DNA from 4 places in the Vibrio cyclitrophicus genome. Region 3 is predicted to be linked to each of the others. Evidence: predicted binding sites of a transcription regulator. Region 3 holds the regulator's gene; each other region holds the start of a gene.
What was found. The regulator CRP, encoded in region 3, controls carbon source genes, mostly activating them, when cyclic AMP is high. The targets are predictions, from matches to a motif close to TGTGANNNNNNTCACA.

Region 1: a site for CRP is predicted at 3,784-3,799, ahead of OCW38_RS20730 (glycogen/starch/alpha-glucan phosphorylase). Genes of this name have one in related genera too.
Region 2: a site for CRP is predicted at 1,416-1,431, ahead of OCW38_RS16155 (NupC/NupG family nucleoside CNT transporter). Genes of this name have one in related genera too.
Region 4: a site for CRP is predicted at 4,327-4,342, ahead of mlc (sugar metabolism global transcriptional regulator Mlc). Genes of this name have one in related genera too.

What each region holds. Positions count from the first base shown of each region.
Region 1 covers NZ_AP025481.1:1,342,103-1,349,732, forward strand. Annotated here, with positions in the region: gene malQ (4-alpha-glucanotransferase) at 1-976, opposite strand, end outside; gene OCW38_RS20730 (glycogen/starch/alpha-glucan phosphorylase) at 1,151-3,604, opposite strand; gene malT (HTH-type transcriptional regulator MalT) at 4,174-6,882, shown strand; gene OCW38_RS20740 (DUF368 domain-containing protein) at 7,457-7,630, shown strand, end outside.
Region 2 covers NZ_AP025481.1:242,770-250,399, forward strand. Annotated here, with positions in the region: gene OCW38_RS16145 (hypothetical protein) at 1-215, opposite strand, end outside; gene OCW38_RS16150 (YajG family lipoprotein) at 635-1,255, shown strand; gene OCW38_RS16155 (NupC/NupG family nucleoside CNT transporter) at 1,699-2,907, shown strand; gene OCW38_RS16160 (hypothetical protein) at 3,207-3,476, shown strand; gene OCW38_RS16165 (TolC family protein) at 3,592-5,025, shown strand; gene OCW38_RS16170 (efflux RND transporter periplasmic adaptor subunit) at 5,022-6,275, shown strand; gene OCW38_RS16175 (efflux RND transporter permease subunit) at 6,279-7,630, shown strand, end outside.
Region 3 covers NZ_AP025480.1:298,890-306,519, reverse strand. Annotated here, with positions in the region: gene OCW38_RS01355 (ABC transporter ATP-binding protein) at 1-1,734, shown strand, start outside; gene OCW38_RS01350 (TIGR02444 family protein) at 1,731-2,201, shown strand; gene OCW38_RS01345 (hydrolase) at 2,473-3,480, shown strand; gene OCW38_RS01340 (YheU family protein) at 3,579-3,791, shown strand; gene OCW38_RS01335 (phosphoribulokinase) at 3,869-4,738, shown strand; gene crp (cAMP-activated global transcriptional regulator CRP) at 4,978-5,610, shown strand; gene OCW38_RS01325 (DUF1338 domain-containing protein) at 5,788-6,579, opposite strand; gene astD (succinylglutamate-semialdehyde dehydrogenase) at 6,791-7,630, opposite strand, start outside.
Region 4 covers NZ_AP025480.1:1,091,162-1,098,791, forward strand. Annotated here, with positions in the region: gene OCW38_RS05080 (patatin-like phospholipase family protein) at 1-420, shown strand, start outside; gene ltrA (group II intron reverse transcriptase/maturase) at 1,245-2,528, shown strand; gene pyk (pyruvate kinase) at 2,650-4,098, opposite strand; gene mlc (sugar metabolism global transcriptional regulator Mlc) at 4,418-5,635, shown strand; gene OCW38_RS05100 (chemotaxis protein CheV) at 5,805-6,746, shown strand; gene OCW38_RS05105 (error-prone DNA polymerase) at 7,089-7,630, opposite strand, start outside.

The sequences.
Region 1 (7,630 bases), on a different replicon from region 3:
TCAGGCTTTCACCGCCTTCTTCAACAAACGCTAAGAACGCTTGTGCACGATCGCTGTTTTTATCTAAATGACGAGTCTTAAATTCTGCGAATAACAGAGGCAAGATGCTCATCTTAAGCTCGGACACTTCAGTGTAATTCACCCAGTGTGCTTCACGAGCTTTCTGTAGGCGCTGTTGGAATTCAGCACTGCCTACCGTTTGTTGTGCTTCAGCACTTAACGCGAATTCAGGTACTGAGCTCACATCAATGTATAATATGTTCAACCAACGACGTGAGGACGGGCTGTATGGGCTCGCGCCTTCTGGGTTCGCTGGGAATAATGAGTGGATTGGGTTTAGACCAACAAAATCACCACCGCGAGACGCGATATCGGCAACAAGTTGTTTTAGATCGCCAAAATCACCAATGCCCCAGTTGTGCTGAGTTCTGAGAGTGTAGAGTTGAACGCTTGGTCCCCAAAGCTTTTTGCCTTGCTCGATTAGTGATTGCTTGAAACACGCTTTTGGCGTAATGATTAATGTCATCTCGTAAGGCTTCTTACGGCGCTTACGGCTCACAATTAGCTTGTGGTAACCCCATGCCAAATCACTTGGCAATGCAAACACTAAAGGGCCACCCTCTGCACGCTCATCACGAACGACTTGAGATTGAAGATAGCCTTCAAGTACCTCTCCTTGCTCGGTTTCTAAGCGCCAGCTGAACTCACTTTCACGAGCACTTACACCTAGATTAAGCGCCACTTCTACTGGCTCACCGTCACGCAAGACAAGAACTGGGTCTAGTACATCTTTTTTGTGTTTTCTTTCTGCTGATTTTAGCAGTGCATCATCGCTGCTTGTATCGTAGCCCAATGAAGCCAATAGAGACGTAATCGTCTCGTCTGATACTTGTGCTTCATCGCCCCACGCACTAACGTAACTGTCGGCAATATTTGCCATTTCTGCGACTTGTTTTAATACGGTCTGTTCTTTCATCGCTCTCTCCGAAAACGTTCTAACGCTTTCAATTTTGTAGGGTTGTTATTTAATCTGTTGTTCATCAATCAGCTTGTGAACGATTCAGTTTATAAGCCGTTAATTTGAAACTACTGGCTTGTGCACAAGTCAATTGAGCCAAGGCAGAAACTGCCTTGGCTGCTTTTGGGTTTATTAACGGTTAACCGCTTCAAGTTTCCAAATATTATTCACGTAGTCGCGGATTGAGCGGTCTGATGTGAACTTACCAACCAATGCTGTGTTAAGAATTGCTTTCTTAGCCCAACCGGCTTGGTCTTTGTACTGCTTGCCCATGTCTTCATGTGCTTTCACATAAGATGCGAAGTCAGCAAGACATAGGTATGGGTCACCACCGTCTAGCAGGCTATCAAACGTTGCACGCAGGAGGCCTGGTTGACCTGGAGAGAACTCATCGCCTGTCAGTAGGTCTAGAGAAGCTTTCAGTAGTGGGTCAGCATTGTAGTAGTCGTAAGGGTTATAACCTTGAGCTTGCAACGCCACAACACCATCAACGTCTAGGCCGAAGATGTAGATATTTTCATCGCCAACTTCTTCACGAATCTCAACGTTTGCACCATCCATCGTACCGATAGTTAGAGCACCGTTTAGAGCCATCTTCATGTTGCCCGTACCTGATGCTTCTTTACCAGCTAATGAAATTTGCTGAGAAACGTCTGCTGCTGGAATGATGATTTCAGCCATGCTCACTCGGTAGTCAGGGATGAATACCACTTTCAACTTGTTGCCGATACGAGGATCGTTGTTAATCTTCTCTGCAATCTTGTTAACCGCAAAGATGATTTCTTTGGCTAGGTGATAACCTGGAGCTGCTTTCGCTGCGAAGAAACATACACGTGGCTCACACTCGAAACCAGGTTCGTTTAGAATACGGTGGTACAGAGATAGAATGTGTAGCAAGTCTAGGTGCTGACGCTTGTATTCGTGTAGACGCTTGATTTGCACGTCGAAGATAGCGTTAGTATCTAGCTCGATACCCATGTTTTCTTGAACCCAATCAGCAAGACGCTGTTTGTTTTCTTTCTTAACAGCCATGAATTCTTTTTGGAATTTCGCGTCTGTTGCAAACTTAGCGATGCCTTCTAGCTGCTCAAGTTTTGCAGGCCACTCAGTACCGATCTTACCTGTGATTAACGTAGATAGACCTGGGTTACAGAACTTCAACCAACGACGTGGCGTGATGCCGTTCGTTACGTTAGTCAATTTGCCAGGGAAGATTTCGTTGAACTCAGGGAACAAGTCTTTCTTAACCAGTTGTGAGTGAAGTGCAGCTACACCGTTTACTTTGTAAGAACCAATCACACATAGGTTTGCCATGCGAACCATACGGTGGAAACCTTCTTGAATGATAGAAAGCTTCGCTTGTTTCTCACCATCACCAGGCCACATCTTGCGAACTTCTTGCATGAAGCGGTGGTTAATTTCAAAAATAATTTCCATGTGACGTGGAAGAAGACGATTGATCAAAGATTCAGACCAAGTCTCTAGTGCTTCTGGAAGCAGTGTGTGGTTCGTGTACGCGAACGTGTGAGCACTGATTTCCCAAGCTTGGTCCCAAGTTAAACCTTTCTCATCGATCAGGATGCGCATCAATTCAGGGATAGCGATAGTTGGGTGCGTATCGTTCAGTTGAATCGTTTCTTGTTTAGGAAGGTCTTCTAGAGAGAAACCTGCTGCTTCGTGACGACGTAGAATATCGCGAACAGACGCTGCTGAGTGGAAGTACTGCTGCATTAGACGCAGAGTCTTACCTTTCTCGTGGTTGTCATTCGGGTAAAGTACTTTAGTGATGTTACCTGCATCGATTAGCGAGTGTTGCGCTTCGAAGTAGTCACCGTTGTTAAAGCTTGCTAGTGAGAATGGTGCAATTGCCTGACATTCCCAAAGACGCAGCGGGTAAACCGTGTTTGACTCGTAACCTACGATAGGTAGATCCCAAGGCATTGCTTTTACTTCCATACCCGGAACCCAAGTACGAACTTCTTTACCGTCGATGTATTCAACTTCTACATGACCGTAAAAACCAATGTGTTGTGCTAGTTCTGGACGAGCCACTTCCCATGGGTAACCTTCAACACCACGCCATGCGTCAGGTGCTTCTTGTTGACGACCGTCTTGGAAAGACTGTTTGAATAGACCATATTCGTAGTGAAGACCGTAGCCTACTGTTGGGTATTCTTGAGCGGCACAAGAATCCATGAAACAAGCAGCTAGACGACCAAGGCCACCATTACCTAGTGATGGATCGCGTTCTTCTTCTAGAAGATCCGTTAGGTTTTGACCTAGCTCTTCCATTGCATGAGTGATCTGTTCGTACAGACCCATGCTGATCAGGTTATTACCGGTTAAACGACCAATCAAAAACTCTAGTGAAAGGTAGTTAACGCTCTTCGCGTTCTTAATTTTTTCGTCATTTTCAGTTTCTAACAGATCAAATGTTGTGAGTTCTGCTAGCGCACGCCCCATTGCTAGGTACCATGCGCGGCTATCTGCGTTTTCAATCGTTGTTGCGTAGGTTGCAGATAAATGCTTCTTAACGCTTTCTTGGAACGACACTTTATCGAAAGTTTTTTGCTGAGTTGGTTTCATTTCAGAAATCTCGCTTTTAATAGTTCTAATTCATCTGTGACATATCGTGCATGGTCACCATTAACTAAACATCCTCCCGCCCGTACGACTAACTAGGAGTAGATGAGAGGGCGTAGGGGGCGTACCGACATGGGGTTAGTGATCTGACTCTCATGTTCTGACTTAGAACAAAAACTTGGAGTGACTGAGATCACAAGGTCCCGTTCGATAACTTAACTTCAATTGATGTGACTTTTATTTAACCCATTTGAAGTTATTGCCAAATCTGATATTTAGATCACGAAAAAATTTCTCTCGTCTCATCTTTTACATAAAATCTTGTACAGGGGAGGACAAGGTCACATTAAAAAAACGCCCCACTAAGTGAGATATGTCACAAATAAAGGGCGTAGAACATCAAAAACCTGCAGGAGTGCAAGGTTTCTGAGGAGGATCATAGTCGGTATCGTTTGGCATCACGTACTATGACTGAAGACTTAAGTAATCAGGCGAATGTCATTGGACATGTACTCAACGATAGATTGAGATAATCCATAGCATAAGCCACGGAATAGGTGAAAAACTTAAACATGTGGATCCCTTCGAAACTGACTCGTCCCGGCCGCCTACATAACGCAATCTTGCGACCGAGAGTTCTCGATCTGCTACAACATGCAGATTGCTATAAGCTAGTATTGTTTCGCTCTCCAGCGGGATACGGCAAAACCACCATGGCTGCGCAGTGGCTGGTAGATAAACCCAATGTAGGTTGGTACAGCATCGATGATAGTGACAACGATGCATTCCGGTTCATCAACTACCTCCTACAATCACTCAATAAAGCGACTCAAAATGCCTGTCCTAACGCCCAAAAATTGGCAGAAAAACGACAGTTTTCATCACTGCATTCTTTATTAAGTGAAGTGTTTGCTGAGATGTCTGAATTCCATCACGAATGTTTCCTGGTGCTGGATGACTATCACTTGGTTAATAATGATGACATTCATGAAGCGATGCGCTTTTTCCTCAAACACATGCCCGACAATTTAACGCTTGTGGTAACCAGTCGTGGTACACCACCACTTGGCACAGCAAACCTGCGCGTTCGTGACTTAATGATCGAATTAGGTAATGACTCGCTGGCGTTTGATACCGAAGAAACCACACGCTTTTTCAATCAACGTGTTGCCGATGGCATTGATGACACAACGGCAGACAGTATTTGTAGCTATGTAGAAGGTTGGCCTTCTGCACTGCAACTTATCGCGCTTCAAGCACAACACCAAAAACGCACACTTGCCCAATCAGCCGAGTCGTTCTCTCACTTTAACCATGCCCACCTTTGGGACTATTTGGTTGAAGAAGTGTTCGATCTATTAGACAAAGAAACTCGACACTTCTTAATGCAATGTTCTGTGCTTGATCACTTCAATGACGAATTAGTCTGCGCACTGACACAACGTGAAGACGCACTCGGAATGATTGAATCACTCAACCGTTTTGGCTTATTCATCTACCCGCTTGAGGGCGAAAAAAACTGGTACCGCTTCCATAATCTGTTTGGTGAATTTCTAGCACACGAACGTCAGGCGCGAATTCCTCAGCAAGAAGCTGAATTGCATCGAAGTGCCGCTAAAGCGTGGATCAAACAGAAAACGCCTCACCAAGCACTACGACATGCACAACGTGCTGAAGACCCGGACCTGATCATTCAAATTCTTACAGAGCACGGCTGGCCGATGTTCAACCAAGGTGAGTTGTCTTCGTTAGAAATGGCGATCAAGCAACTGACCACCGATCAGCTTTACAGCGAGCCTAAGCTATCAATGCTGCGCGCGTGGCTTGCACAAAGCCAGCACCGCTATGATCAAGTGGGTACTTTGTTGGAAGAGGCTGAAACTCAATATCAAGATCGAAACATCGAGCTCGATACTCAACAACAAGGCCAATACAATGCCTTGCGCGCCCAAGTCGCCATCAACAGTAATGAACCTGAAAAAGCATTAGAACTTGCTGAACTTTCGTTGAGTCAGTTAAACACAACAGTTTATCGTAGCCGCATTGTAGCAACCTCGGTTGTTGGTGAAGTGAATCACGTAATGGGCAACCTCAGTCGTGCGTTACCAATGATGCAACAAACAGAGAAACTCGCGCGCCAATATCAGGTTTACCATCAAGCCTTGTGGGCCATTCTGCAACAGAGTGAAATTTTGATTGCTCAAGGCTACGTTCAAGCGGCGTTCGAACTGCAAGACAGTGCGTTCAAATTGATCGAAGAGCATCAATTACAATACGTACCTCTACATGAGTTTCTATTGCGTGTACGTGCCCAGATATTCTGGTGTTGGAACCGATTAGATGAAGCAGAAGAGTGTTGCTACAAAGGTTTAGATATTCTTGGTCACCATTCACCAAGTAAGCACCTGCACAGCTATTCAATGCTGGCTCGTATTTCACTGAGCCGTGGAGAGATTGATAAAGCATCAAAGTTTATCGACCAAATTCAACACCTATTACGCCAATCCACCTACCATGTAGACTGGACGGCGAACGCTTCTCTTTCTCTGATCCTATTTTGGCAAGTAAAAGGCGATAAAGAAGCCATTCGTGATTGGTTAAATGTGGCGGTTCGACCTGAATCAGCGAGTAACCACTTCTGTCAGCTTCAATGGAGAAACATTGTTCGCGCTCATATCATCCTTGAGCAATACGAAGACGCAGAAGAAGCATTGGCATTCTTGAAGAGTGAAGCTCAACGCTCTCACCTTGTGACGGATACCAACCGAAACTTAATCGTGGAAGCGGTACTGCGCACCCAAATTAACGACGAAGACAGTGCTCGCGTACTTCTTGAAGAAGCCTTACACATGACTAACCAAACCGGTATGGTTGGTAACTTCTTAGTAGACGGTGGCACAATTGGTCATATCTTAGATAAGTTGAGCAACAAGCCGGGCTTAGGTGATTTAGAACGTCATCGTGCGCAGCAGATTATGAAAGATATCTCGACGACTCAGCGTAGCCGATCGGTTCACTTCGATGAAGACTTTGTTGAGAATTTGGTTAATCACCCTAATATCCCGGAGCTTGTGCGTACTAGCCCACTCACTCAACGTGAATGGCAGGTGCTTGGCCTGATCTATTCTGGATTCAGTAATGAACAGATCGCTCAAGAGCTCGATGTAGCAGGGACCACCATCAAAACACACATTCGAAATCTTTATCAAAAGCTCAATATTGCCAACCGTAAAGAAGCAATCAGTACTGCCGAGAACTTGCTGCAGTTAATGGGGTATTAAAGCGGATTCGAGATTCGAGATTCGAGATTCGAGATTCGAGATAAAGCATAAGCTAGTCACCCATAGTGGCTGGCTTTTTTTTCTTTGCATGAAGGAAATAGCAGGAAGAAATCACAGATAACCAAACGACAGATAAAAAAATAGCCAACCGCAATAATCGCGATTGGCTCTATATATTTGTGAACAAATCAATAGGTTCACTAACAACGTCAGTTGGCTAGGTGACCCTCGGCTTAAGAAGGGTCAAGTACTACAATGCAGTTAGCGTGCCAACTTTAAAAAGACGTTTTATAAGCCCTGCATCGCATAAAAACTGCTAATTCATCATGCGAATTGCAAAGTGCACTTGCATAATGCAACTAAGATGCAATATTGATAAGAGATCAGTTTCATCATTAAGCACTAGTGATAAAACACTAAGTGGTTGTATTCTAAATATTAGGCACATGTTCACTTCAACTTATTGCCTTACAATTTAAAAGGGGATAAAAGCCCTTTCATTGATGGCATATTCATACTTTTTTTACACTAAAGTTTGTATACTGCACAAAATCATCCTCAACTCTATGAAGCAATGAATTACTTAAGTACTTTTTTCAAAGGCATGGCAATGGGCGCAGCCGACGTTGTTCCTGGTGTGTCTGGCGGAACCATCGCATTCATCACAGGTATCTACGATACCTTGCTAGAAAGCATTCGAAGAATTAACCCTAGCGTGCTTGGCTTATGGAAACGTGAAGGCTTCAAG
Region 2 (7,630 bases), on a different replicon from region 3:
TCAACTTGTTCACCAATCATAATTGACTCAGGAGCTACTGAACGATCGGTAAGTTGACCTGTACGTAATTTCGCCGCACTAATAGCGCGAATATTTCCAGTATTTTCAAACGCAACAATAACAGTATGTGTATTGTAATATTCAACTACTGTCACATAGCCGTGTCTATTTGTTTTGAATCTAGCTCCATTGTTCATGTCGTGCGGAGCTTCCATTTTCTTCACGTGTGTCCTCTCTTCGTTTTGATGGCTGTTATATCTAATCAGCTCTAATTTTTATAGATAATGAATGGGTGAGTTAATACAAAGTATATACGCATCTAAACTTAAGATGAATCTTGAAGTGGCGGTAAATGAGGCACAACACAGAAAAGGGGTAATAATTACACAGAATTAACTGCACAATTACTCTGCTCACTACAAGGCATAAACATCTCGCGCTCATTTCATAAAGCTTGTTTACAAGTGACTGTTAGGTAGCTTTTTATTAGGTAATTGGTCAATAAATACAGGTAAATATGTGATGAAATCTGCATTGATAGTAGTTTTGTAAATTATTGATTTAATGAATGTTTACTGATTGCGTCTGTTTTTGTTAGAACATCCTATTCAAAACAATAAGATAGGTAAATATAATGAAAAAACTCGTCAGTTTACTGCTCGTTGCAGTATCGCTTGGGCTTTCTGGCTGTGCAACTGTATTAACTGCGGAACAAAGTGCTCCGCAATTGAGTGTGGTCCCACAAGAAAAAGCGCTGACTATTGCTGTCATTGATAAACGTCCATACGTTCTAGACCAAGATAAAGAACCAAAGTTTGAGGGCATTATTCGCAGTTCATTTGGGATACCTTATTCATATAATACGGCGACTCAGCAACCAATGTCTCAGTTTTTGACTGATAGGCTCGTTGCAGGCTTAAAGAAGCAGCAAGTGACGGTGGACTCAGTCGAGACGACACCAAACGAAGACATCACAAAAGTCGTTGAGCAGATGAAAGCGTTCGACAATAAATCTATGATGTTCGTCTTGAATGAATGGAAGTATGATTTCCACGCGTTCACAGATAACTCTTGGTACAACGTTAATGTGATTATTTATGATGAAGCCGGTAAGAAGTTACTGAGTAAAAACTTCCAAGGTGAGAATGATGTTCCGGATGGCGGCGCGATTATCAATGAGATGCAGCTTATCTATAAACAGCGTTTTGAAGAAATCTTTCAAGATGTTGAAGTAAAAAGTGCTTTGCTAAACTAGTTACTGGTATTTTCTTTTATATTCTAGAAAAGCCACGTCCTGTGGCTTTTTATTTTAACAATAGATCTAGTTAACTTATATCTGACTGCTCCGGTCGATCTCACCGATAAACACTCCGTTTTGCGCAATCCTTAACCGCGCGATCGTTTGCGTCAAAATATGTGATGAAAGTCTCATTTAACTGTCTATACTTCTCTTCCGGTTTTAAGCCGGTGCTTAGCCAATACAAGCCGTCACATGGATATGTGAATGACCCCACGGACCGGACCAGCTACGTTCCACTGCTTGTATAAGGTGATCTTTACATGAACAACTCGTTGTTACATTCGCTAACTTTGTTAGCTCCTTCATCGCGTAGCGTTTTGCTTGCGGTTCTTTGTCCTATTCCTTTGATGTCATTTATTTGGCTCATGTTCACTCTTTAAGGGCTACTAGGACACATTATGAATATTCTATTTGGTCTTGTCGGTGTGATTGCACTGATTGCTTGTGCGTGCTTGTTATCTGAAAGTCGTTCTGCGATTAACTGGAAAACGGTCTCTCGTGCACTATTACTTCAAATCGGTTTCGCAGCCCTAGTGTTGTATTTTCCATGGGGACAATTGGCACTAACGAGCATGAGCAACGGTGTTTCTAGCCTGCTTGGTTTTGCGGACGCTGGTATCGCTTTTCTTTTCGGTGATCTAGCCACTGATGGTTTTATTTTCGCAGTTCGCGTACTTCCAATTATCATCTTCTTCAGTGCTTTGATCTCCGCGCTTTACTACTTAGGCGTAATGCAAAAAGTGATTCAAATTCTTGGTGGTGCCGTGCAGAAACTGCTTGGTACCAGTAAAGCAGAATCTTTGGTCGCTACGGGCAACATCTTCCTTTCTCAGGGGGAGTCTCCTCTTCTTATTCGACCGTTTTTAAAATCTATGACTCGTTCTGAACTGTTTGCCGTCATGGCTGGTGGTATGGCATCGGTTGCGGGTAGCGTGCTAGGTGGTTATGCCGGATTAGGTGTTGAGCTTAAATACCTTATCGCAGCAAGCTTCATGGCGGCTCCTGGTAGCCTTTTAATGGCGAAGATCATTGTTCCTGAGCGCAGTACGCCAAGTGATTACGAGCACATTGAGCTAGATAAAGCAGACCAAAGCAATGTGATCGATGCACTGGCAAGTGGTGCAATGAACGGTATGAAAGTGGCAGTCGCTGTCGGTACTATGTTGATAGCCTTCGTGAGTGTGATTGCGATGGTAAACACAGGATTAGAAAGCTTGGGTGAAACGTTTGGTTTTGCGGGTATTACGCTGCAAGCTATCTTCGGTTACCTGTTCTCGCCTTTAGCATGGCTCATTGGTATCCCGAGTGATGAAGTTTTGATGGCGGGTTCATACATCGGTCAGAAGATTGTAATGAACGAGTTTGTTGCTTTCATCGATTTCGTTGAGAACAAAGCGCTGTTATCTGAACACAGCCAAGTCATCGTGACGTTTGCTCTATGTGGCTTTGCTAACATTGGCTCTATCGCAATTCAGCTGGGTTCAATCGGTGTAATGGCACCAGAGCGTCGTGCTGAAGTGGCAAACTTAGGCTTGAAAGCAGTAGCTGCTGGTACGCTTGCAAACCTAATGAGTGCGTGTTTAGCGGGTATCTTCATCCTGCTTTAAGCGAGATTCAGTTGAAGCGAATATCTTTCTTGCGGATTCAACGTGAGAAGGGTGTCCGCTTTTTTGTGCCTGCTCGTTAAGTTGATTCAGATTCAAGCTAACACTTTCATAGCTCTGCAGTGTACAAGGTTCACTCGGAAGAGTAATAGAGCAAGTCTCTCTTATCCTATATACTTGAATATCATTAGGTTGCGATTAATGTCATTCTGTTTCGATTAATAGCATTCGGTTTCGATTAAGCACATCCGTTTTCGACGAAGGATAATGGCAACCAAGTCCAATAAATCAAAGGTCTCCCCATGAACATGCGCGTTCTCATTGGTATTATCACTGCTTTTATCGGCTTGTTTGCGATGGTTTATCTTATTGCCGGTGGCACTCAGTTTCCCATCTACCAGTGGCCGCAAGAAGCGTATCTCGGTTTGGTGTTTAGCGTAGTATGGGGCGCTGGCGTCGCAGCATCGGTGGCTTATGTCTTCTCAGCTTTGGTGTTTGTGACTGTCGCGGTGGTTTGCTATGCGATCGGTTATAAAATCGGTGGGCTCTTTTCAAGCAAGCCGGAAGCTTAAACCATAAGTTCAAACAGACGACTCTTTGCACGTTCTTTTGGGGTTAACACTCGCCTTAACCCTCTCTTAACCCCCAACTCATTATCTTGTCTCCATTCTTACAGGAGACAAGAAGATGAAATTGAATCTTCCTTTAAAACATTCCCTTATTTCACTTGCTCTAATTGGTTTGATCGGTTGCACGACAACCAGTCAGACTGACTATGTTTCGCTAGCTGAGCAAAGCACTAATCAGACACAACAAAGCTTACTCGCAGAGCTGATTCAACTGGCTTCTAGTGATCAAGCGTCTACTCAACAAGATCTAGACGCTAAGAACCTACAACTCACCGATTTAGTGAACGCACCGGAGCTCGATCTCTATATCGAACGCGCTCTGAAGAACAGCCCAAGCCTCCAACAAAACATCACAGCACTCAAAATAGCCTATGCGCAGCAAGGTGTAACTTCAGGTGATCGCTTACCAACCGTCGATGCGAGCTTTTCTGGTCAAGCTGACGAGGGCACTAACGGTTCAAGCACCACTGAAACTTATACCACGGATGTCACCGTTGGTTGGGAGTTGGACCTATGGCAGAAATTAGCAGACACAAACAATGCAGCTTTAAAAGACATTGCGACGTCTCAGGCTAACCTTCAGGGCGCTCAAGATCTTTTGGTCGCGAGTGTGATGAGAGGTTGGCTTGATATCAGTTTGAAGCAACAGCTGGTCGATATTGAAACGCAGCGCTTGGTGATTCTAGAAAACAACGAAGAGCTAGTTTTAGAACGTTACCGCGCAGGGCTGGGTAGCCTTGAAGATTTAGATAACGCGAAAACGAGCAGCGCATCGACTCAGGCAACCTTGGCCGATTACCAAGAGCAACTTGCACAAAGTCGACGTGGGTTGGTTTTGTTAACGGGGCTGTGGAGTGGGGGGTCTGATGAAGCGTCTCTCACTGATCTCGGTTCATTTCCAACCATAATTAATCCATTAGATAACATTCCGACGCAAGATCTGGCAGGTCGTCCCGATCTGCAAGCGGCTTTCTTTAATATCGAAGCGGAAACTCTGCGTGCTGATGCTGCATATAAAGCAATGCTGCCGTCTATTAGCTTATCTGCAAGCCTAACCGATATGGCGGAGTCACCGAGTGAAGCGTTGCTTACCGGGCCTTTGTGGAGTGCGCTTGGCCAAGTATCCGCACCATTGTTTCAAGGTGGAAAGCTCAAAGCCCAAGCTGAGATTGCAGACCTGACTACAGAAACAAGCTACTGGGCTTACCAAGAAACACTGTTAAATGCGGTGAATGAAGTGGAAAACGCAATGGGGCAAGAATCTTCACTGACACTTCAACAGCAGCACCTAGCAAACGCATTAGTAAGCGCACAACGTAGCTTTGCCAGTTATGAAGAGAAATACCGTCAAGGTTTGGTCGATATTTTTGATCTACTTTCTGTTCAGCAACAAACCTACGACCTTGAAGCACAGCTAGCACAAACCATTTATAACCGTCTCGTAAACCGAATTTATTTAGGCCTAGCTCTGGGCTTGGGAGTATCCTCATGAAACTAAATACCATCACTATTGCAATTACTCTAGTTGCTGGTTCAAGCATCTTTGCAGCCCTTGCTTACAATGGTTCTCAAGTGCAACCTTCGCCTCAGAATACGAATGAACTGACAGTTTCAGATCCTCAAACTGAGTCTGTTACCACTAAGTCTATTGGAAGTAAGTCTATTGCAGTAAAGACTTTACCTGTTTCACAACAGCAACAGGTGTCGGTTGTTGCTGCAACTTTAGGCGATTATTTAGCGGAAGTTGTGGGCTATGGAGAAGCGAAGTCACGTTATGAACTGATGTTCTCAACAGAGGTGAGTGGTCGAGTCGAGGCGATCAGTTCACAGTTTGAAACTGGACAAGTAATCGGCAAAGGTGAGGTGATCGCCAATATTGATTCGACTAGCTATCAGCAAGCTGTGACAGAAGCAAAAGCGAATGTTGCTCAAGCTCAACTGGATTTATTAGAAGAACAAAGGGAAGGTGAACAAGCCAAATCTGAATGGAAACGTTCTGGTTTATCTGGCGAGCCTGATTCACCTTTGGTATTGCGTGAACCGCAATTAGCACAAGTCACCGCAGCTCTAGAGAACGCCAAACTCGAGCTAGCTAAGGCTGAACAAGACCTCGAAAAAACAACTTTGGTTGTCCCTTTTGATTCGTTGGTCGTGAGCCGTGATGTTCAACCCGGAAGCTATGCACAAACGGGTACTCAGATCGCTACGCTCTATAGCATTGATGAGGTTGAGGTATCAGTGCCGCTTTCTGAAAGCCAATGGTTGAGCTTACCAAACAGCGATAATTCGCAACTGAAACAGCAACCATGGCCAGTGACTCTGTCAAGTTCTGATGGCCAGTTCCAATGGCAAGGTTATGTCGAGCGAGTTGAGCAGCATTTACAGCAAGACACACGTCAACGTTCTTTGATCGTGAAAGTCGATAATCCTTTGGAACAACAGAAAGATCTTTACCCGGGCACATTTGTAAAAGCAACGATCTCTGGTAAACGACTCACTCAATTGTGGCAGCTTCCCGCTTCCGCAATTTCTCAGCAGGGCGACTTGTGGTTTGTCGATGCAAATGGCCAGCTTTCGAAATCAAACGCGAATGTGGAGTTTGAAAAAGGTGGTTTGATTTATGTCGATCCAACTAAGTTGAATAACCCAAACGTATCAAATAGTGACAGTGTACAAGTGGTAAAACGTCCATTAAGTAGCTTCAAAGTAGGTATGATCGTTCTGGCTAAGGCGGAGGGTTAAATCATGTCGAACGATAACCAAGCACGCGCTAACCAGACGTCGAGCAAGCCACATGCGGGTGCGATTGCCTGGTTTGCCAATAATTCTGTGGCGGCGAATTTACTGTTAATGGGTGTGATCATTACTGGTCTGCTATCGCTTAACACGTTGCGTAAAGAAGCGTTCCCAAGTCTTGAGCCTGATGTCGTGTCGGTATCGGTCACCTATGACAGTGGCGACCCTATTCAAGCGGAAGAAGGCCTTGCGATTAAGATTGAAGACGCGCTAGAAACCGTGCCGGGCATTAAACGTATAACGTCAACTTCTGACGCGAACGGTAGCTATGTTTCTATTGAAAAAAACAGCACTTATGATCTTGATACTTTGTTGACTGACGTGAAGACTAAGGTTGATGCGATTAACAACCTGCCTGCCGACGCTGATAACCCAGTGATTGATAAAGCTCGAATGCAAGATCACGCCTTGTGGGTACAGATTTATGGTGATGCAGACAGAGCAACGCTGCAGAGTTTAGCTGAACAGTTGAAGTCAGACTTATTGAGCCAGTCTGCAATCAGTGATTTGGAAATCAAGGCTAAGGCTGACCCTATGATCTCGGTTGAGGTTGATGAAAACAAGCTTCAAGCTTATGGGTTAACACTGACCGACGTGTCAGAAGCAATCAATGCGGAATCTTCTGCAGCTATCTCGACCAGCCTTCGCAATGGTGAAAAAACCGTTCGTTTGAAGGTGTCTGAACAAGCGTATGAATTACAAGATTTTGATGCGATTCCTGTACTGACGACTACCGATGGCACTCAAATTACCTTGGGTGACATCGCCCATGTTGAAGACATGTTTGCTGATGATACTTTTGTGCTTTCTCGTTATAACCAACAGAATGCGATGGCTATTGAGATTGTGATGGATGAATACGGAGACGTAGTCAGCATTGTTGAACAGGCTCAACAAGTGGTAGAGCGCTGGGAAAACAGCAACATGCTGCCTAGTGATGTTGAAATCGAAACTTGGTACGACAAAAGTACCATGATCAAAGATCGCTTGAGTCTATTGGTAAAGAATGCGTTAACGGGTATTGCTCTGGTATTCATCGTACTAGCGGTATTCTTAAACGTGCGTGTCGCTTTCTGGGTAGCTGCGGGCTTACCGTTTGTCTTTTTTGGCACCATGTTCTTCATGACAGATAGTTTCATGGGGTTAACCATTAATGAGATGACCACCTTTGGCTTTATTATGGCGCTCGGAATTGTGGTTGATGATGCCGTGGTGGTCGGAGAAAGTATTTACTCGACACGTAAAGAAGACGGGGACTCAATAGACAGTACTATTCGCGGTACGATGAAGGTGGCATCTCC
Region 3 (7,630 bases):
TGGGAAATGGCTTGGGTTGCTCAAGAAACGCCAGCACTAGAAAGAACAGCGATTGAATACGTGATTGATGGCGACCGTGAATATCGCGGCCTTGAAGATCAACTAGAGAAAGCTGAACAAGCCGACAACGGCACATTAGTAGCAGAGATCCACGGCAAAATTGAAACCATTGGTGGTTACAGCATCAAAGCACGTGCTGCTGAGCTATTGGATGGCTTAGGATTTCGCCAAGAACAAATGACATGGAACCTAACCCAGTTCTCGGGTGGTTGGCGTATGCGTTTGAACTTAGCGCAAGCCCTATTGTGCCGCAGTGACCTACTGCTACTCGATGAGCCAACCAACCACTTGGATTTAGACGCAGTAATGTGGCTAGAACGCTGGTTACAAAACTACCCTGGCACACTCGTTCTTATCTCGCACGATAGAGATTTCTTGGATCCTATCGTCAACCGCATCGTGCATGTTGAAAACCAGCTGCTCAATGAATACACCGGCAACTACTCATCGTTCGAAACTCAACGCGCGCAAAAACTGATCCTGCAACAAGCGATGTACCAAAAACAGCAGAAACAAATGTCTCATATGCAGAGCTACATTGACCGTTTCCGCTACAAAGCCTCAAAAGCTCGCCAAGCGCAAAGCCGTATCAAAGCATTAGAGAAAATGGAACAAGTGCTGCCCGCTCAATTTGATAACCCATTCAGCTTTGAGTTTAGAGAACCAGACGCGCTACCAAATCCAATCATGATGATGGATGAAGTCTCTGCGGGTTACGATGACAACCTGATTCTAGAGAAGATTCGCTTGAACCTAGTACCGGGCAGTCGTATTGGTCTACTTGGCCGAAATGGCGCTGGTAAGTCAACGCTGATTAAACTCCTTTCTGGCGAACTGAAACAGCAAGGTGGTGAACTGAGCTATTCACAAGGCGTTAAGATGGGTTACTTTGCACAGCACCAATTAGAGACGCTGCACCCAGAAGAAACACCGCTGCAACACATGATGCAGATTGCCCCTAAACACACAGAGCAACAACTGCGTGATTACCTAGGTAGCTTCGGTTTCCAAGGTGAAAAAGCGCTCGATAAAGTAGCCCCCTTCTCAGGCGGTGAAAAAGCGCGTTTAGTTCTGGCGCTACTAGTATGGCAAAAACCGAATCTTTTGCTGCTCGATGAACCAACCAACCACTTGGATCTCGACATGCGTCAGGCGCTGACGTTTGCATTGCAGACGTTTGAAGGCGCAATGGTTATCGTATCGCATGACCGTTACCTACTCCGTGCGACTACCGATGATTTGTATTTGGTACACGACCGTCAAGTTGCACCGTTTGATGGTGACCTAAGCGATTACTACAAGTGGCTAACCGAACAGCAGAAAGTTGAACGCAAAGAAGCACAAGCATTGGCACCAGCAAAAGACGGCGCCAACAGTGCGGCAGCAAAAAAAGATCAGAAACGTAAAGAAGCAGAGTTCCGTAAACTAACGGCACCAATTCGTAAAAAGCTGAGTCAATTTGAAAAGCAGATGGATAAATTAACGTTGGCTCTTGAAGAAGCCGAGCAAGAATTATCCGACACTTCACTGTATGAAGCTGAAAATAAGGCTAAACTGAATAAAGTACTCGCTCTCCAAGCGAGCAGTAAGTCACAGCTAGAAGAAGTTGAAATGGATTGGATGTCCACTCAAGAAGAGCTTGAGCAGATGGAACAGGATATGGATAGCTTATGAGCCCAGAGCACGCCCCAATATCACTAACACTGGAACGACTATGGCAATTTAGCCTTCAGTATTACAGTGTGCGTGGTGTAAAGGATGCGTGCCTAGCTTTACAAAACCAGTTTCACGGCAACGTCAATCTACTGCTGCTGCTCAAATGGCTTGATGAGCAGCAATTGTCTTTTGCCGAAGAAGAGTGGCACAAAGTTCAACAGTGCTTGAGCCGCTCTGAAACCCTGCTTCATAGTTATCGAGAGCTACGTAAGCATCTCAAAGCACACGTTGTTGATTCACTCTACCGTGAAGCCTTACAGTTCGAATTACAACTAGAGAAACAACAACAATCTGATCTCGTCGACTACATAAACTCTCTTCAGCTTTTCGCAAACCAACAAGCGCCTCTCGCTTTTCAATACTGTCGATTATTAGGGGCAGAAAACCTCTATGTTGCTTTTTCTGAACCAGCCCCTCAGCCCTAAGGCATTCCCTTTTCCTTTTGTTAGATCAAGATCCAAGCTTATTGGGGACTATCGTTCTTCGTGTTCACGCGATGGTGGCTCGGATTATTAGCAATATATAGAGCTTAACCTCGATAGTATTCAACCAGTTACCTACAACCTGTTTTGTAACCTGTATGAGTGAAACTCTTGCGCTTATGCCGAGAATCAACCAAGCTCAAATAAAAACATGGGCGTTTCACTAAAAGCTCAACACTTTATCAAAGCCCATAAAAGAAGCATGGACTGTTTTATGACAATATTTACCGCAGCGGCTGGTCTCTCTAATCCGCACTTACAAACCTTAGTGCCACGGTTTATTAGAAAGCAGGCGTTATTTGATCCTCAATGGCAAACCTTAGAAACTCCCGACGGTGATTTCCTCGACCTTGCATGGAGCGAGGACCCGAAGGGAGATAGCCCCAATAGTGATAATAAAAGCAGAGGAGATGCGAATAATAAGCCCATTTTCGTTCTATTCCACGGTTTGGAAGGCAGCTTTGAAAGCCCTTACGCCAATGGACTGATGAATGCGTTTGCTAAAGATGGTTGGTTATCCGTGATGATGCACTTTAGAGGATGCAGCGGAAAACCGAATCGCTTGGCTCGCGCGTACCATTCAGGAGAAGTAGAAGATGCTCGTTTCTTTCTACGACACTTACACGCGCAATTTCCCAATAACCCAAAGGTTGCGGTTGGTATATCTCTAGGCGGAAACATGCTGGCGAACTACTTGGCTGAGTATGCGGACGACCCATTACTGTCGGCGGCAACGATAGTTTCTGCTCCTTTTGATTTAGCTTGCTGCTCCAGTCGTATTGAAAGAGGCTTCTCTAGGCTCTATAAAAAATACCTGCTCAACTCACTCAAATCGAATGCCTTGAAAAAGGTTAAGCTGTTACAAGAAAAAATAGGTATCTCCGCTGAAACCATCAAAAAAATAGACAAACTGTATGAGTTTGATGAAAGGATCACTGCGCCTCTGCATGGATTTAAGAATGCTCAAGACTACTATGCTCAATGTTCAGCGCTTCCAAAACTGAATAAGATTAAGCTACCGACTCAGATCATTCATGCTAAAGACGATCCTTTCATGACTGATGATGTTATTCCAAAATTCGTACTACCAGACAATATTGATTATCGCTTGTTTCAGAAAGGTGGCCATGTGGGGTTCATTACCGGTAGCACGCTCAAGCCCAGGTTTTGGCTAGAAGAAGCATTGCCAGCCTACTATGAAAGTATCCAAGATTCGGCATAATGACCGAGCCTTTTTAAGGACTGAGTGGTAGACGTCACTAGACGCAGTAATCAACACATCAATAAACCTATTTATGAATATAAAAGAGAGAAGTATTTATGATCATCCCATGGCAAGACATTGCACCAGAAACACTGGAAAACCTCATCAAAGAGTTCGTGCTGCGTGAAGGTACAGACTACGGTGATGTAGAGGTTTCATTGCAAAACAAGATTGACCAAGTGAAACATCAATTAGCCTCAGGAGAAGTCAGTATCGTATTTTCTGAGCTGCATGAAACCGTTGATATTCAAGTCACAAAACGCTTCTAGGCTGCGCTCATAAAGGAGCCGTGTTATAGTGGTAAACGATTGCTAACAAGTAAGTTACTCAAAAGACAAGGGTTGTCATGTCCGCTAAACATCCAATTATTGCGGTGACGGGTTCATCAGGAGCCGGCACCACCACCACCTCAGAAGCCTTCCGTAAAATGTTCAATATGATGGACGTGAAGGCCGCTTGGGTTGAAGGGGATAGTTTCCATCGCTTCACTCGACCAGAGATGGATGTCGAGATCCGTAAAGCGCGCGAGCAAGGTAAGCACATCAGCTACTTTGGTCCACAAGCCAACGACTTTGGTGCGCTAGAAGAGTTCTTCCGTAAATACGGTAACGAAGGTACAGGCAAGGTACGTAGCTACCTGCACACGTTCGATGAAGCCGTTCCTTACAATCAAATGCCAGGCACCTTTACGCCATGGCAAGAGATCCCAGAAAATTCAGATGTGATGTTTTACGAAGGCCTGCACGGCGGTGTGGTTGATGGCGATATCAATGTTTCTCAACACGTCGACTTGCTGATCGGCATGGTACCTATCGTCAACTTAGAATGGATCCAGAAATTCGTTCGCGACACACGCGATCGTGGTCATTCTCGTGAAGCAGTAATGGACTCGATTGTTCGCTCGATGGATGATTACCTTAACTACATTACTCCTCAGTTTTCGCGTACTCACATCAACTTTCAGCGTGTTCCAACGGTAGACACATCAAACCCTCTCAACGCTAAAGGGATCCCAAGTTTAGACGAAAGCTTCGTTGTTATACGTTTGCGCGGCATCAAAAACGTCGATTTCCCTTACCTTTTAGCTATGATTGATGGCTCATTTATGTCTCGCCACAACACGCTTGTGGTACCAGGAGGGAAGATGAGTTTTGCTATGGAGCTCATTGTAAGGCCGATCCTACAACAACTCATCGAAACCGGAAAAATTGGTTAACAGAGCACCATTCTGGTTGATTACTTTTCATACCGTGATCATGTGCACAATTTTGCGTAAAAAATCGTAGCTTGGTCACGATTAAAATCAAGAAATAGTACCTGAAAAAGGATACTATTCTTAAACGAAACACAAGATAGCTTGCAGCGCTCAACGAGTGCTCTTATCCTACAAGTCAATCCAGGCTTAGCTAAAATACGGAAAGCGGCAAGCATACCCTGCAGAGGAAGTGAGATATTATGGTTCTAGGTAAACCTCAAACCGATCCAACATTAGAGTGGTTCCTTTCACACTGTCATATTCATAAGTACCCATCAAAAAGTACTTTGATTCATGCTGGTGAAAAGGCAGAAACCTTGTACTACATTGTTAAAGGTTCTGTGGCAGTTCTTATCAAAGACGAAGAAGGTAAGGAAATGATTCTTTCTTACCTAAACCAAGGCGACTTCATCGGTGAGCTAGGCTTATTCGAAGAAGACCAAGAGCGTACAGCTTGGGTTCGTGCAAAATCTCCTTGTGAAGTAGCTGAAATTTCTTTCAAGAAATTCCGTCAACTTATCCAAGTGAACCCAGACATCCTAATGCGTCTATCAGCGCAAATGGCAAACCGTCTACAAGTAACTAGCCAAAAAGTTGGTGACTTAGCGTTCCTTGACGTAACTGGTCGTATCGCACAAACGCTACTAAACCTAGCAAAACAACCAGATGCAATGACTCACCCTGACGGCATGCAAATCAAGATCACTCGCCAAGAGATTGGCCAGATCGTTGGTTGTTCTCGTGAGACAGTTGGTCGTATCTTGAAGATGCTAGAAGAGCAGAACCTAATTTCTGCACACGGTAAAACTATCGTGGTATATGGCACTCGTTAATCTCGATTAACTGAGCCTAAAATTTGAAAGCCACCAAATGCAAATTTGGTGGCTTTTTTGTTTTCTAAAGATCTACAAAGAAAATACGAATGAAACACCTACAGCTTCGAAGCGCAAACACTCTCGAAGCGAAGCCTATCTGCATCTTTAGGGTAAAGTCCGTACTCGTATCTTTCTTTAACCGTTAGTGCTTTCGAAGATCTTGTCAGCCGATGCTGCCACAAAACCGGTATAAAGCTCACCATTAGCCATCGCATAACGCTTAGCGAACTCATAGAAGCCTCCAGGAATCATCTCATTGCCCTCAACAAATGAAACTGGGACTTTATCTGCCATTGTTGATGATTGCTCTAATAAGACCTCTGGAGAGCCTTTAACCTGGCCACCAGATGCATTGATCGTGAAGCCTGATTCGCTCAAATAATCATTCACTGCCTGCACTTCATCAAAAGCATCGAGTTGATTAACGCTCACTGTAAAGTGGTTGGCACCGTAACCATGAGCTGCGAGCCAAGACGCGTATTCACTTTCTTTTGCAAGCACTTGGAAATCTGCGAAGCTCAAGTCCCATAGACGACCACCAAATAAGAATTCATGGCCTTGAAGCTTGCTTACGTCGACTTGCTCAACCAATTTAGCAACGATCTGTTGTAAGTCACTTGAACACTCTTCGACCTTCAACTCACTAATGAACACTTTAGGTTGATTTGGATCTGGGTGCTCGTAATGCTTCGCGACTAGCTTCTTACTCTCAAACAAGTAATCGCCACACGCTTTATAACCTAGCTCAAGGAAAGGCTTAGCCAATGTTTCAATACCTAGCGGAGCAACATTGAAAGTACGCAGTGCAATGTGATCATTAATCAGAGCTTCGTCTTCTTTCAGCAAGTGATGTACTTTCTCAGCCGATGGACAAAGCCTGTGAATGTAATCGTCCCAAAGTGATTTAAAGAGTAGATCGGGCGTCATGGTGACTCCTTGTCAGAGGTTCTAGCAAGCTAGTAATTTGGATTAGAAAGGGAGAGGCTGAGACACAGAGTCAGCAGCCATCAGCCTGTGACATACTTTTCTATTATTATCTACTGCCCAATCTAGGTGTTGGGCGTGATGGAAAAAGGAAGCGATAGCACCGCTTCCTATTTCAAACTTAACGCATAAGCCTAAGACTCATTAGCCTAAATTAAAGCTCAATACCTGGGCTAAACGTTGCCGGAAGTTGAGTTTCGCCACCTTCCATTGAAGCCATAGGGTAAGCACAGTAGTCAGCCGCGTAGTAAGCACTTGGGCGTAAGTTGCCCGAAGCACCTGGACCACCAAATGGAGCATCGCCACTTGCGCCTGTTAGCTGGCGGTTACGGTTAACAATGCCCGCACGGATATGGTCAACAAAGTATTCCCATTCAGAATCATCTGTTGATACTAAGCCAGCAGATAAACCAAAGCGTGTGTCGTTAGCTAGCTCAACCGCTTGCTCTAGCGATTGATAACGGACCACTTGTAGCAATGGACCAAAGTACTCTTCATCCGGCAGTTCAGCAATGTTGGTTGCGTCGATAATACCAGGAGAAACAAACGCCGCTTGACCCGCTTTTGCTTCTACTAGACTTACACCGCCTAACGATTGCAGATTCGCTTGTGCGTCCAGAATGAACTTAGCCGCAGCTTCAGAGATCTGTGGGCCCATGAAGGGTGCTGGCTCAGCGAATGGCTGATCGACACGAATTTTCAAGGTCGCAGCAACGAGCTTATCCAGTAGTTGATCGCCCTTATCTCCTATTGGAACATACAAGCGACGTGCACATGTACAACGTTGACCCGCACTGATGAAAGCTGATTGGATGATAGTGTATACCGTTGCGTCTGCATCACCGTATTGGTCGCTGATCACCATAGGGTTGTTGCCGCCCATTTCTAGTGCCAGCATCTTGCCCGGTTGGCCCGCGAATTGACGATGCAGGATATGACCGGTATTGGCACTACCTGTGAACAGCACGCCATCAAGGCCTTTAGCATCAGCCAG
Region 4 (7,630 bases), 790 kb from region 3:
TGGAGCTCGTTCTTTCAACAACAAATTTTGAGTTCAAAAGAGCAAAAGCGCGACAGGGTACATTTGGATCTTTTAAATGGCGGTCGATGGTTGTTTGGTGCTGATGATATCTATCGTTTAAGCCATTTGATTGGTGATAAGTTTGATTCAGGCTTAGCTGATATGTTGATGGTTCATTATCAAACTTACTCGCTAACTCAAAACTTTCTTAACTCACCACCCGATGATGCGTTTGTGGTCCAGATAGCACCTAGTCAGCCGCTTAAATCGAGTTCATTAATGAGTGACAAAGAAGATTTGCTACATGACTACGAATTGGGTTTAGAGGCGGGTTACCGATTTGTCGAAACTTATACGTCAACAGAGAACGCTCGTAGTTCACACATGTCACAGCTTGCCACCAGCGTTGTTGATAAATAATGCTCGCAGGCAATAAGTAGTTAGACCGACAATATTTTGAAGTGAAAAAGGGTTATTGAACTTGGTTCGATAACCCTTTTTTGTTTGCCCAGCGAAGCTGGCAAACCCGTCAGGTTGAAAGAAACCTGAATCACCCCGACTGAGGGGAAGATAATCCGAATCGCAAGGGCGTTGTTGGCTAACGGCAGGGTCTGAAGGAAGCGATAGGAAGTTAGCAGTACACAACGCAAGTAAACCTGCTTCGGCAGTATAGGTGGGTAAGCGTCCGAAATAGCGCGAAGCCCTATACTCAGTCAGACCTATGCTGTGCTTGAGGGTGGCATTGTTAACAGGGAGCCAGTGCAGTAACTGGGGAAGCCTGACACCACATCCAGACAGTCTGGAAGCACAAACTCGAAGCGAAAGCTAAGAGGTGTGTTGGTGCGAGGTGGCAGATGAATCCGTAGTAGTGAGTAAGGCTAAGCCAGAGAAGCCCAGTAATGGTGTGGAGGAGAAAACTTAGCTGACCAGCAGCATCAAGTCTGATGGAGCACTGAAATGCCAAAAGCACTCAGTGTTGCGAAGGGAGGAAGTACACTTTAAGTCTGTGATGAACAGATGTTTTTTTTTTTTCAGTGATACCCAAACCGAATCGCTATCGGGGTATTCCTAGTTTGGTTGATTGTGGAAGCAAGATACTGCGCTAAGAAACCGTATAGGGGAGTAACTCTGACTCACTTCAGTAAATTGCCACTGAGCTAGAAGGCTGAACAGCAGAGAGAAATAACACCCACGCTGAAGATGAAACACCTGTCCCCACACAGCACACAATCCAAGGAGAGAAAGTGCGAGTTTATTACAGCTTATATGGTCATCTACTCAACAAAGAGAGGCTGTATAAAGGGTTTAAAAAGGTAAAGAAAGCGAAAGGCGCGGCTGGAATAGATGAGCAGAGCCTGAGCAACTACGCCGAAAATCTGAGTGATAACCTCGATCAACTCCTCTCTGAACTTAAAACCAAGCAATACAAACCTCAGCCAGTCAAACGGGTAGAGATACCCAAAGAAGACGGAGGGGTGCGATTGCTCGGGATCCCAACAGTTAGGGATAGAGTTGTCCAACAAGCGCTCAACGATATCCTCACCCCCATCTTCGAAGAGCAATTTCACCCATCAAGTTTTGGGTATAGGCCGAATCGAAGCTGTCACGATGCAATCAACAAATCCACGATGTTCATCCGGCGTTACGGGTTACAACACGTTGTAGATATGGACTTGTCGAAGTGCTTTGACAAACTCGACCACGAGTTGATTATCAAAAGCATCAGAAAACGAGTCACAGATAGCAGTGTATTAGAGCTGATAAAACAGTTTCTAAAAAGTGGGGTGATGATAGACGGTAGTTGGCAGGAGACAGAGCTAGGAAGTCCACAAGGTGGTGTTATCAGTCCTTTGATAGCCAATATCTACCTTGATGCGTTCGATCAGGAAATGCGAAAGCGCGGCCATAGGATCGTTCGTTATGCGGATGACATACTCATCTTCTGTCGTAGCAAGGCAGGGGCAGAGAATGCCCTTGCACAAGCGACGAAGATCTTAGAAGGAGAGCTTAAACTCACAGTGAACCAGACGAAATCACATATAGCGCACAGCAGTGATGGCGTGAAGTTTTTAGGTGTAGAAATCGGGAGTCAATTTACCCGCATTCAAACTAAAAAACTGAAAGTGTTCAAAAGCAAGTTAAAGCGAATGACGAAGCGAGGGTGCGGTAAGCCACTTGAGCAAGTCATAAAAGATCTAAACCCAGTGTTAAGAGGGTTCAGCCAATACTTCAGGATCACCAATAGCAGCAGGGAGTTCTCAAGACTAGCAGGATGGCTACGAAGAAGACTGCGTAGTATCCAGTTGAAACTTTGGAAGAAGCCTCAACGCTTACATCGAAAGTTAAAACAGTTAGGGTATAAGCCGCCGTTCCAGCATATCTCAATGACAAGTTGGGTCAGTGCAGCGAGTCCACTATCAAGCTATGCGATGCCAAATCAATGGTTTAATGACCAAGGATTGGTAAATCTTGGGACAATAAGGACAGGGTATGTGTTCAGCCAATATGCTGAATGGAAGTGTGCATGAGCCGTATACGAGGTCCGTACGTACGGTTCTGTGAGAGGGATGAGGCGGTAACGCCTCACCCTACTCGATGTTTTCTTAATTTTATGCCTAAACCTAGGATTCTAGACTCTAGTGATTAGACTTATGTGACCGGTAGGATTCTCATACAGTTGGTTGACCCCGCCACATCCATAATATCGCCTTGGGTGACGATCACGAGGTCGCCAAATTTAAGGTATCCTTCTTCTTTCAGGCAATCTAATGTTGATAGTGCAATATCAAAGCTGTCTTTGGCCTCTGTTTCAAAGTAAATAGGCGTCACGCCTCGGTATAAAGTACAACGATTAAGCGTTCCTTCGTTACGAGACAGGGCATAGATAGGCATGTCGGCACTCAGGCGAGACATCATCAGTGCAGTTCGCCCTGACTCGGTGAGAGTGACTACGCCTTTAATGCCTTCCATATGGTTTGCTGAGTAGATGGTCGCCATCGAAACGGTTTCTTCGGCGGTAACAAAGGTGCGGTCAATACGGTAATTAGATTGGTTATTAATGCCCGCCATTTTCTCTGCACCAATACAGACTTCTGCCATTGATTTCACGGTTTCTACTGGGTAATCGCCCGCCGCTGTTTCCCCCGAAAGCATGACAGCATCGGTGCCATCAAGTACGGCATTGGCTACATCCATCACCTCTGCGCGGGTTGGCATTGGCGCGGAGATCATCGACTCCATCATTTGCGTTGCGGTGATTACGGTTCTGTTAAGCGCTCTAGCACGACGTATAAGCTGTTTTTGTACTCCTACCAACTCAGGGTCACCAATTTCCACTCCGAGGTCACCACGGGCCACCATGACCACATCTGAGGCTAATATGATGTCATCCATGTTCTCAACTGTTGCTACTGTTTCTGCTCGCTCTACTTTTGCGACAAGGTGAGCTTCTAAGCCAGCTTCCCGTGCAAGCTGGCGAGCGTAATGCATGTCTTCACCGTTGCGAGGAAAAGAAACGGCCAAATAATCGACTTTGATTTGAGCTGCAGTGACGATATCGCGCTTGTCTTTTTCTGTCAGCGCTTCTGCGGAAAGCCCCCCCCCTTTTTTGTTAATGCCTTTGTTATTGGAAAGAGGACCACCGATGATGACTTCTGTGTGAACGCGACAGCCTTCCACCTTGGTGACTTTTAATTGAACACGACCATCGTCGAGTAACAGAATGTCGTTAGCGGATACATCGTTAGGGAGCTCTTTGTAATCAAGACCGACGGCTTGTTGATCGCCTTCACCTAAACCTAGGCTGCTGTCGAGCGTAAATTGGTCACCGACGGTAAGTTGTATTTTGTTATCTTTGAATGTCGACACACGAATCTTGGGACCTTGTAAGTCACCGAGAATAGCGATTTGAGTGCCGAGTCTTTTTGCTATCGCTCTGACGTTTTCTGCGCGTTGTATATGGTCTTCGCTAGTGCCGTGCGAGAAATTCATACGGACGACATTGGCACCTGCTTTGATGATTTCTTCAAGCACGTTACCTTTATCAGTAGAGGGGCCTAGCGTTGTGACGATTTTCGTTTTTCTTAATTCGGCTGTCATGAATACTCCTAGAGTGAGACCAAGTAATCTTTCAAAAGACTGAATTAAGTATATGCATTAATTGATAATTTATTGGGAGCTAGGGAGATATTTCTTTATTTGTCTCCAATTATTGAATTCAGAGCAAAAATGCGATGTTTCATTCTGAAAATTAAGTCTCAATTTATCGATATGGGTGTTAATTTTTCTCAAACTATTTGACTAGATACACAAAGATTCATGTATATACGTGATACTGGTCACGGCGATATACCAAGTGACTTCACAATTACTTCGCAAAGTAAAAAAATTAACCTGTTGATGATTTCTGGAGCGTAAAATGTACATGGCTCAACCGGGCCATATTGATCATATCAAACAGGTCAATGCTGGTCGTGTATATAAACTAATTGACCTTAGAGGTCCTATTTCTCGTATCGATCTGTCCAAGCAAAGTGAGTTGGCTCCGGCGAGTATTACTAAAATTACCCGTGAACTCATTGAAGCTCACCTCATTCACGAAACCACGGTTCAAGAAGCCACTACTCGTGGGCGTCCTGCTGTCGGTTTGCAAACCAATAACGAGGGTTGGCAATTTTTGTCAATGCGTCTTGGTCGTGGATATTTGACCATCGCACTTCATGAGTTGGGTGGCGACGTGCTTATCGATACTAAAATTGATATTCATGAACGTGATCAAGATGATGTACTTGCACGTCTTCTGCATGAGATTGATGAGTTTTTCCAAACTTATGCTGAACAACTCGACAGGGTGACGAGTATTGCAATCACATTGCCAGGTTTGGTCAATTCTGAGCAAGGTATTGTGTTGCAAATGCCGCACTACAACGTTAAAAATTTAGCGTTGGGTCCTGAGATCTACAAAGAAACGGGGCTACCTGTCTTTATCGCCAATGATACCCGAGCTTGGGCATTAGCAGAGAAGCTGTTTGGTCACTCACAAGATAACGATAATTCTGTTCTTATCTCAATTCACCACGGTGTAGGTGCCGGGATCATTCTCGACGGCCGAGTGTTGCAAGGTCGACATGGTAATATTGGTGAACTTGGGCATATCCAGATCGATAAGCAGGGCAAACTTTGTCACTGCGGTAACCGAGGCTGCTTAGAAACGGTCGCGAGTTCCCAGGCGATCCGTGATCAAGTAAAAGAACGATTGGCGAATGGTGAAGCATCGACACTGACAGTGTTTGAAGATGTAACTATTGAACAGATTTGTGCTGCCGCTGCCGATGGAGACCCTCTTGCAGTAGAAGTGATCGAACAGTTAGGTCGTTACTTAGGTGCTGCGATAGCGATTGTGATTAATCTTTTCAATCCAGAGAAAGTCTTGGTTGGTGGCGTTATCAATCAGGCAAAGAGCGTGTTGTATCCTGCGATCCAAAAGTGTATCGAAGAGCAGAGCTTGTCGGTTTACCATCAAGACTTAGAGTTAGTGGAGTCTCGATTCTATAAGCAGGCGACCATGCCAGGTGCCGCGCTTATCAAGCAGGCCTTATATGATGGTCAATTATTAATGAAAGTGATTGAAGGCTAACTTCTTTTTACCCGTCTTTTAGCTTTACCTGAAACCTTTCCATGTACTTAAGCTTTGTATAACATTATTTGTTGTACTTAGTTTAAGCATTCTGTGCATTGGCGCTTTGCTTTAACCTATTGAAGTAGGCTATTGTAGCCACAGTTATTATTTGTCCCTAAGGTGTTGTATGTCTGGCGTTTTAAATTCGGTTGATCAGAGAACCAAGCTAGTTGGTGAAAACCGTCTGGAACTCTTATTATTCAGCTTAAATAGTCGTCAATTATTCGCGATTAACGTATTTAAAGTAAAAGAAGTCTTAAAAGTACCAGTACTCACTCGCTTACCGGGCTCTCACCATCACATTACAGGGGTTGCCTCTTTGCGTGGCGAATCTGTTCCTGTTATTGATTTGCGCAGTGCGATTGGCTTTCCTCCATCACGTGCTGAGTCTCAAGAAAGTAACTTGATCATTACGGAATACAACCGAACGGTACAAGGTTTCTTGGTTGGGCAAGTCCGTAATATTGTGAATACGACTTGGACTGAAATTCAGCCACCACCGAAGACGGCGGGTCGTGCAAATTACCTTACAGCTATCACACATATTCAAGAAGAAGATCAGCATAAAATTGTTGAGATAATCGATGTCGAGAAAGTGTTGGCCGAGATCATTGATTACGACGTTTCTATTTCTGAAGGTGTTTTAGACGAGCAGCTAGCCAATGAAATGGTTGGGCGTAACGTGCTTATCGTTGATGATTCTTCAACCGCTCGTAATCAGATTAAAGGTACCTTGTCACAACTGGGTTTGAACATTATCGAGTGCTGTGATGGCTTAGAAGCGCTAACCTTACTTAAAGGATGGTGTGATGAAGGCAAAGACATTAATCAAGAAATCCTGCTGATGATCACTGATGCCGAAATGCCTGAAATGGATGGCTATAAGCTGACTCATGAAGTACGTACTGACCCTAGAATGCATGATCTATTTATCACACTAAATACCTCATTAAGCGGAAGTTTTAATGAAGCTATGGTTGAAAAAGTAGGGTGTAACCGCTTCATTTCTAAATTTCAACCTGACCTCTTAGTTGAAGTGACTCAAGAGAGAATGCGTCAGTTATTATAATTAAACCTGCTGTACGGTTATTTTTAATGATCTTATAGAAAACGTTTGTTAACATTGATGAAGCATATTTATCGTAACGAAATATGCTCAACGATTAGCGTAACTTTTCACACACAATCTAAGGCAGTTTCTCTTAATGATATGGTTAACTTCTAAAGTTGTAATGACTTTGAGTTTATTACTATATAGGGAATTTAAGAAAAGACGTACGGAAGCTGACGTTGAGTGATAGCTCAACAATTTTTATTGAAGGGAGGCTGAAGGCTCCCTTTTCTGTTTTTTACGTCTCTTTCGTTGGTCTTTGATGGCATGGCTATTTTTACCGTTACTGATAATTCACAACTAATGAAAATCTCGTGATTTGGTGTTCAAGCCAGTAATTTCATCGGTAATATCGATGAGCTTTCCCGCAATCACATGCACGACTTCGCCTTCCTTCTCTAAGACCCCTTGCACCTTTAAAGCCTTCGCTGTCAGATAAGCTTGTTGCTGTGCGCGTGCGGTGGCTCCCCATACCACAACGTTAATATTGCCCGTGTTATCTTCTAATGTGACAAAGGTGACACCGGCTGCGGTGCCGGGTGACTGCTTACCAGTGACTAAACCAACGACCGTGACCATGGATTTATGTCTTTGTTGTTTTAAGTCTTTCATATGTGTGAAGCGGCCTAATCGATTAGTTTCTTCTAGTAAGGTGATAGGGTGCTTATTTAGCGAAATCCCGACACTACTGAAATCCTCTAATAAATTTTGCATTTCACTGGGTTGATGAAGTGAGTGTTTTATGTCGTCGTGAACTTGACTAAATAACGGTAAGTCAGATGCTGAATCCATCATTGCCCAGCGTGTCTGAAAACGGTCACCAGAAACATTGTGTAACGCAT